Massilia litorea: one gene and its partner. The protein of the gene in region 1 interacts with the protein of each later gene in a pairwise test. Links are inferred from orthologs where the notes say so. Each region holds a gene or a part of one and is shown on either strand. Other genes may lie near its edges. The genes, in order: LPB04_RS21485 and clpA.

Evidence for each region.
Region 2: the proteins of LPB04_RS21485 (region 1) and clpA interact in binary tests that used the Escherichia coli proteins (3 or more experiments, as listed by UniProt). The link is inferred for Massilia litorea from one-to-one orthologs.

The regions. Positions count from the first base shown.
Region 1 is NZ_CP062941.1:4,775,462-4,779,101, forward strand. The notes cover bases 213-3,537. They hold LPB04_RS21485 (response regulator), read left to right. Parts: upstream 213-514; coding sequence 515-3,337; downstream 3,338-3,537. Other genes in these bases: LPB04_RS21480 (YbdD/YjiX family protein), read left to right, coding at 213-262; LPB04_RS21490 (putative bifunctional diguanylate cyclase/phosphodiesterase), read left to right, coding at 3,337-3,537. In the rest of the region: LPB04_RS21475 (carbon starvation CstA family protein), read left to right, coding at 1-65; more of LPB04_RS21480, read left to right, coding at 65-212; more of LPB04_RS21490, read left to right, coding at 3,538-3,640. UniProt on the Escherichia coli protein: Member of the two-component regulatory system UvrY/BarA involved in the regulation of carbon metabolism via the CsrA/CsrB regulatory system. Phosphorylates UvrY, probably via a four-step phosphorelay.
Region 2 is NZ_CP062941.1:4,917,151-4,920,497, forward strand. What follows is about bases 156-3,187. They hold clpA (ATP-dependent Clp protease ATP-binding subunit ClpA), read right to left. Parts: upstream 2,806-3,187; coding sequence 505-2,805; downstream 156-504. Other genes in these bases: LPB04_RS22070 (S41 family peptidase), read right to left, coding at 156-384; clpS (ATP-dependent Clp protease adapter ClpS), read right to left, coding at 2,802-3,104. Outside these bases: more of LPB04_RS22070, read right to left, coding at 1-155. UniProt on the Escherichia coli protein: ATP-dependent specificity component of the ClpAP protease. It directs the protease to specific substrates. It has unfoldase activity. The primary function of the ClpA-ClpP complex appears to be the degradation of unfolded or abnormal proteins.

The DNA of each region.
Region 1 (3,640 bases):
ATGACCGCAACCCGACGGTCAAGGAGTCGGCCTTCGTCGCTGCACCGGCCGCACAGGTGCAGTGATGTTCGCCACCCTCGCCCAGGCCGGCCGCTACCTCGGGCAAAGCATGCGCCTGATGGTCGGCCTGCCGGAGTACGACACCTACCTCGCGCACATGGAGCGCGAGCATCCGGACAAGACGCCGATGACCTACGAGGAGTTTTTCCGCGAACGGCAGGAAGCGCGCTATGGGTCCGGCCGCAGCGGGGGATGTTGCTAGCACAGGGACCGCATTGACCCTTGGGGTGGACGGCAGCGCCGTCCACCCTTCGTCCCGGCAACCCTCTGTTGCCGCGCCGTTGCCAATTCATCCCCTTCCCTCCTGCCTTGCGCCACCGCAAGGTCACCCCCTCCCCAGCACCGTAATATTTTTTCCTGCAGGAATTTGCATTTCTGCAAGGAGGGCATGCGCTCGCTCAACGGCGCCGGCCCGTGCCGCCATGCCGCTTCCGCAGATCGCATCCATGCTTCTATGCTGAATTCCGCGCGCTCCAGCCTGTACCGCAAGCTGACGACGATGTTGATGCTGTCGACCGGCGTCGCCCTGGCCTGCGTCTTCGTCGCCTTTACGGTCGCCTCGGTGCTGAACGGGCGCGCAAACGAGGGCCGGCAGCTGTCCTCGCTGGCCGGCGTGGTGGCCGCCAACAGCGCCGACGCGCTCGTGTTCAACGACCGCAGCCTGGCGCGCACCCTGCTCGCCTCGCTCGAAGCGAAGGGCGAAATCTCCCAGGCCGCGCTGTACGACCGCAAGGGCAAGCTGTTCGCCGCCTACAGCGCCCCCGCCCACGCCGGAGGGGACCCGGCGGCCACCCTCGAAACGATCGACGAGGAAACGCTGGCACTGGCGAACCTCGACACCGCCCGCCTGTGGTCGCCGCGCATGCGCCTGTACCGGCAGGTGGCAGGCGCCAAGGCCCAGGTCGGGGTGCTGGTGATCGAAGCCGACCTGCGGCCGATGTGGCGCGACATCCTGCGCAGCGTCGGGGTGCTGGGCGCGGCGATGTGCGCATCGCTGCTGGTATCGCTGGTGCTGGCGCGGCGTTTAACCCGCAGCATCGCGGCCCCGGTGACGAAACTGATCCAGACCGCGCAAGAGGTGTCGAGCAGCCAGAACTACACGCTGCGTGTGCCGCACGAACGGCGCGACGAACTCGGCACCCTGATCAACAGCTTCAACGACATGCTGGCCCAGATCGAAGGCCGCGGCGCCGCCCTCAGCCTGCACCGCGACGAACTCGAACGCCAGGTGTCGGTGCGCACCGAGCAGCTCGAGCGGGCCAAGAACGCCGCCGAGGCGGCCAGCCGCGCAAAAAGCGCCTTCCTCGCCACGATGAGCCACGAGATCCGCACCCCGATGAACGGCGTGCTGGGCATGACCGAGATGCTGCTCGGGACCCATCTCACCGAGGTCCAGCGCAACTACACGCGCCTGGTCAAGCGCTCGGGCGAGCACCTGCTGGTGATCATCAACGACATCCTCGATTTTTCGAAGATCGAGGCCGGCAAGCTCACCATCGAATACATCAATTTCAACCTGTGGGACCTGCTGGACGACATCCACACGGTCTACACGCCGCAGGCCCAGCACAAGGGCATCGCGCTCGACTTCGACATCGCCAACGACATCCCGGTCGCGATCTGCGGCGACCCGAACCGGCTGCGCCAGATCATGGCCAACCTGCTCGGCAACGCCATCAAGTTCACCGAGCAGGGCCGGATCGAGGCGCGCGTGCGCGTGGCGAGCGAAGACAGCCAGGCGGTGATGCTGCGCTTCGAGGTCCACGATACCGGCATCGGCATTTCGCGCGAAGCGCGCGGACGCCTGTTCGAGGCATTCTCGCAGGCCGACGATTCGACCACCCGCAAGTTCGGCGGCACGGGCCTGGGCCTGGCGATCTCCAGGCAGCTGGTGGAACTGATGGGCGGCGCGATCGGGGTCGACAACGGTGCCAAACAGGGGTCGGTGTTCTGGTTCACCGTCAGCTTCGACAAGCGCCGCGTCGATCCGGACGCGCCCGGCGGGCAGCAGCACCCCCTGAGCGGCATGCGCGTGCTGGTGGTCGATGAGGACGAAACCACGCGCGTCGCCCTGGCCCGCCACCTGGCGGACTGGGAGCTGGTGTGCGAGGAAGCCGCCAGCGCGCGTGCCGCCCTCGAGCGCCTGGCGAGCGACGCGCGCGCCGGCAAGCCCTTCGATGCCGCGGTGCTGAACATGGAGCTGAGCCAGTCGAGCGGCCTGCTGCTGGCCGCGACCATCAAGGCCGACCCGCTCACGCGTCCGACCCGCATCATCCTGCTCAGCCCCGAACGCCTGGCGGCCGACCCGGTGCAGCGGCGCGAAGCGGGCGTGGCCTACCAGCTGATCGAGCCGGCGCGCGCGGCCGACCTGTTCGCCTGCCTCGGCACCCGGCCGCGCGGGGCGACTGCGCCGGCGCCGCAGTTCCTGCCGCCGCCGCAGACGAAGGTCGAGCGCGGCGAAGGATCGGGACGCGTGCGGCGCGTGCTGCTGGCCGAGGACAATCCCGTGAACGTCGAAGTGGCGAAAGCGATGCTGGAGAGCCTCGGCCTGCAGGCGCAAGTAGCGCAGAACGGTCTCCAGGCCTTGGAGGCCGCGCGCACCACTCGCTTCGAGGCGGTGCTGATGGATTGCCAGATGCCGGTGATGGACGGTTTTGCCGCCACCGCGGCGATCCGGCGCGATGAGCAGGAGGCGGGCCGCCCGCGCACGCTGCCGGTCATCGCGATCACCGCGAATGCGCTGCAGGGCGACCGCGAAGCCTGCCTCGCGGCCGGCATGGACGACTACCTGTCGAAACCGTTCACCCAGGCCGAACTGGCCGGCGTGATTGGACGCTGGATCGCCATACCGCTGGCGGCCAGCGTGCACCACGACGAGGCCGTGCCGACCCTGCCGCCGGAAGTCCGCGAAGTGATCCAGCGCGACGTCATCAACGCCAGGGCGCTGGAGAACATCCGCGCGCTCAGCCAGCAAGGCGGCGACGCCCTGGTGCAGAAGGTGATTGCCGCCTATGTCGGCGACACCCCGCAGCACCTGCGCGCCCTGCGCCAGGCCGTCGGCGGGGAGGACGCCGATACCGTGCGCCGCGTCGCGCACAGCCTGAAGTCGGCCAGCGCGAATGTCGGCGCCGAGACGCTGGCGCGCCTGTGCAAGGACCTCGAACAGATGGGCCGCAACGCCAGCGTCGACGGCGCGGCCACCCTGCTGACCGACATGGAAGAAGAATTCCTGGCGGTGCAGCAGTCACTGAACACCATGCTAGTGAAGGAAACATGATGCCAGCCTCCCCATCCCTACAACGCGGTGTCGTGCTGGTGGCCGACGACGATCCGGTGATGCGTCTCCTGATGCTCGAGATGCTGCAGCAGGTCGGCCTGGAGGGCATCGAAGCGGCGGACGGACGCGAGGCGCTGGCCCTGGCGATGCAGCGCCGGCCCGACCTGATCCTGATGGACGTCGAGATGCCGCACCTGGACGGCTTTGCCGCCTGCCGCGCGATCCGCCGCAGCGAGGGTGCGGGCGCTTCGGTGCCGATCGTGATGGTGACCGGCGGCGACGACATCGAAGCGGTGACCAGCG
Region 2 (3,347 bases), 140 kb from region 1 along the record:
ACCGGTCGTATTCTCGGTGCTGACCAGCACCTCGCCCTGGGCGGTCCAGCCCAGCACCGCCACGCCGCCGTTCTCGAAGGTGATCCGCTTCGGCAAGCCGCCTTCCAGCGGCATCACATAGGCTTCCTGTGCGCCTTCGTAGGAGGCGGCAAAGGCGACGAACTTGCCGTCGTGCGAGATCGCGGCATGGGTTTCAGCGGCCGGATGGGTCGTCAGGCGCGTCGCCTTGCCGCCGCTCGTGGTCGTGCGCCAGAGGTCGCCCTCGGCGGTGAAGACCACGGTATCGCCGCGCACGGCCGGGAAGCGGAAATAAGGATCGGCGGCCACGGCCTGATTGCCGATCAGGGCCAGGGACAGCGCGAGGATGGTTCTGGGCACGTTCATGGTGGCGCAGGCAAAGGTTGCAAAAGAGCATGAGTTTGCCACAGTGCACAGACGAGTTGATGTGCTTACAAGCAAAAAAAAACCGCGCACGGGGCGCGGTTTGTGTGAGCGGATCGAGGCTTACTCGATCTCGACCGTCTCGGCCGGGGCCGGCGGCGGCAGTGCGTCGCCTTCCGGGAACTCGAGCGTGACGTCGTCCTTCTCGTTCAGGTCGACCGTGACGCGTCCACCGTTGACCAGGCGGCCGAACAGCAGCTCGTCGGCCAGGGCTTTCCTGATCATGTCCTGGATCAGGCGCGACATCGGGCGTGCACCCATCTGCGGATCGAAGCCCTTCGAGGCGAGGAACTTGCGCAGTTTCTCGGTGAAGATGGCTTCCACCTTCTTCTCGTGCAGCTGCTCTTCCAGCTGCATCAGGAACTTGTCCACGACGCGCAGGATGATTTCCTCGTCCAGCGCGCGGAAGCTGATGGTCGCGTCCAGGCGGTTGCGGAACTCCGGCGTGAACATGCGCTTGATGTCGGCCATCTCGTCGCCTGCCGCCTTCGAATCCACGAAGCCCACCGAGCGCTTGGTCAGGCTTTCGGCGCCCGCGTTCGTGGTCATGATGATGATCACGTTGCGGAAGTCGGCCTTGCGTCCGTTGTTGTCGGTCAGCGTGCCGTGGTCCATCACCTGCAGCAGGATGTTGAAAATGTCCGGGTGGGCTTTTTCAATCTCGTCCAGCAGCAGCACCGCGTGCGGCTTCTTGGTGATGGCTTCCGTCAGCAGACCGCCCTGGTCGAAGCCGACATAGCCCGGCGGCGCACCGATCAGGCGCGACACGGCGTGACGCTCCATGTACTCCGACATGTCGAAGCGAATCAGCTCGATGCCGAGGATAAAGGCCAGCTGCTTGGCCACCTCGGTCTTGCCGACACCGGTCGGACCGGAGAACAGGAAGGAGCCGATCGGCTTGTCCTGTTTTCCGAGACCCGCGCGCGCCATCTTGATGGCGGACGCCAGCGCGTCGATCGCAGGATCCTGGCCGAAAACGACGTTGCGCAGGTCGCGGTCGATCGTCTGCAGCTTGCTGCGGTCGTCCTGGTTGACCGTTTGCGGTGGGATACGGGCGATCTTGGCGATGATTTCCTCGATCTCGGTCTTGCCGATGGTTTTCTTCTGCTTCGACTTCGGCAGGATGCGCTGGGCTGCACCCGCTTCGTCGATGACGTCGATCGCTTTATCGGGCAGGTGACGGTCGTTGATGAAGCGTGCCGCCAGTTCCGCCGCGGTCGACAGCGCCGACGACGAATACTTCACGCCGTGGTGCTCTTCGAAGCGCGACTTCAGGCCACGCAGGATCTGCACGGTCTGCTCGACCGACGGCTCGTTCACGTCCACCTTCTGGAAGCGGCGGCTGAGGGCATGGTCCTTCTCGAACACGCCGCGGAATTCCGTGAACGTGGTCGCGCCGATGCACTTCAGCTGACCGTTGGCCAGGGCCGGTTTCAGCAGGTTCGAGGCGTCGAGCGTGCCGCCCGAAGCCGAGCCGGCGCCGATGATCGTGTGGATCTCGTCGATGAACAGGATGCCGTTCGGCGTATCCTTCAACTGTTTCAACACGGCTTTCAGGCGCTGCTCGAAATCGCCGCGGTACTTGGTGCCGGCCAGCAGCGCACCCATGTCGAGCGAGAACACGACGGCGTTCTGCAGGATCTCGGGCACCTCTTCCTGGACGATGCGCCATGCCAGGCCTTCCGCGATCGCGGTCTTGCCGACCCCGGCCTCGCCGACGAGCAGCGGATTGTTCTTGCGGCGGCGGCACAGGATCTGGATCACGCGGTCCACTTCCTCTTCGCGACCGATCAGCGGATCGATCTTGCCGTCGGCGGCAGCCTTGTTCAGGTTCTGGGTGAACTGGTCGAGCGGGCTCTCTTTCGTCGCGCCTTCGACTTGCGCCTCTTCCACGCCTTCCGACGCCTTCTGGCTGTCGATCTGCTGGTCCTTGCGCACGCCGTGCGAGATGAAGTTGACCACGTCGAGGCGGGTCACGCCCTGCTGGTGCAGGTAGTAAACGGCGTGCGAGTCCTTCTCGCCGAAGATCGCGACGAGCACGTTGGCGCCCGTGACTTCCTTCTTGCCGTTCGAGGCCGACTGCACGTGCATGATCGCGCGCTGGATCACGCGCTGAAAGCCGAGCGTCGGTTGGGTGTCGACCTCGCCCGTGCCGGGCACGGTCGGGGTGTTGTCACCGATGAAATTGGTCAGGGTCTTGCGCAGGTCATCGATATTGACCGCGCATGCACGCAGGACTTCAGCGGCCGAGGGATTGTCGAGGAGCGCAAGCAGCAGGTGCTCCACGGTAATGAACTCGTGCCGTGCCTGTCGAGCTTCGACAAAGGCCATGTGTAGGGATACTTCAAGTTCCTGCGCAATCATACTTCCTCCATCACGCACTGCAGGGGGTGCCCCGCCTTGCGCGCATGCGTTAAGACAAACTCCACTTTGGTACACGCTATATCTTTGGAAAACACGCCGCACACTCCTTTACCATGACGGTGCACGGAAAGCATGATCTGCGTCGCCGTCTCGCGATCCTTGTTGAAGTACTCCTGAATGATGGCCACCACAAACTCCATCGGTGTGTAGTCATCATTCAGCAACGCCACCTGGTACAGGGGCGGTGGTTTTACGACTTGCCGCTCCAGCAGCTGTTCGGTATCGTGCTTGGTTGCCATGGGCGTATTCTAAAGCGTTCCAGGATGATGCAAAGCGGAAATATCAGATCACGAGTTCAGATCGCGTCACTCAGCTCACTTCGATTCGCTTTCATCTTACTTGTTTTCCGTTGAAAGCGCAGATGGCGATCCGATTGCGGAAATCAAGAGCTGGGTTTGCACCCTGCATGCATGACGTATGAAAAAATTAACAACAGTCGCATCAAAGGGCTTGACTTCAAAATCCAGTGCATCAACAATGCA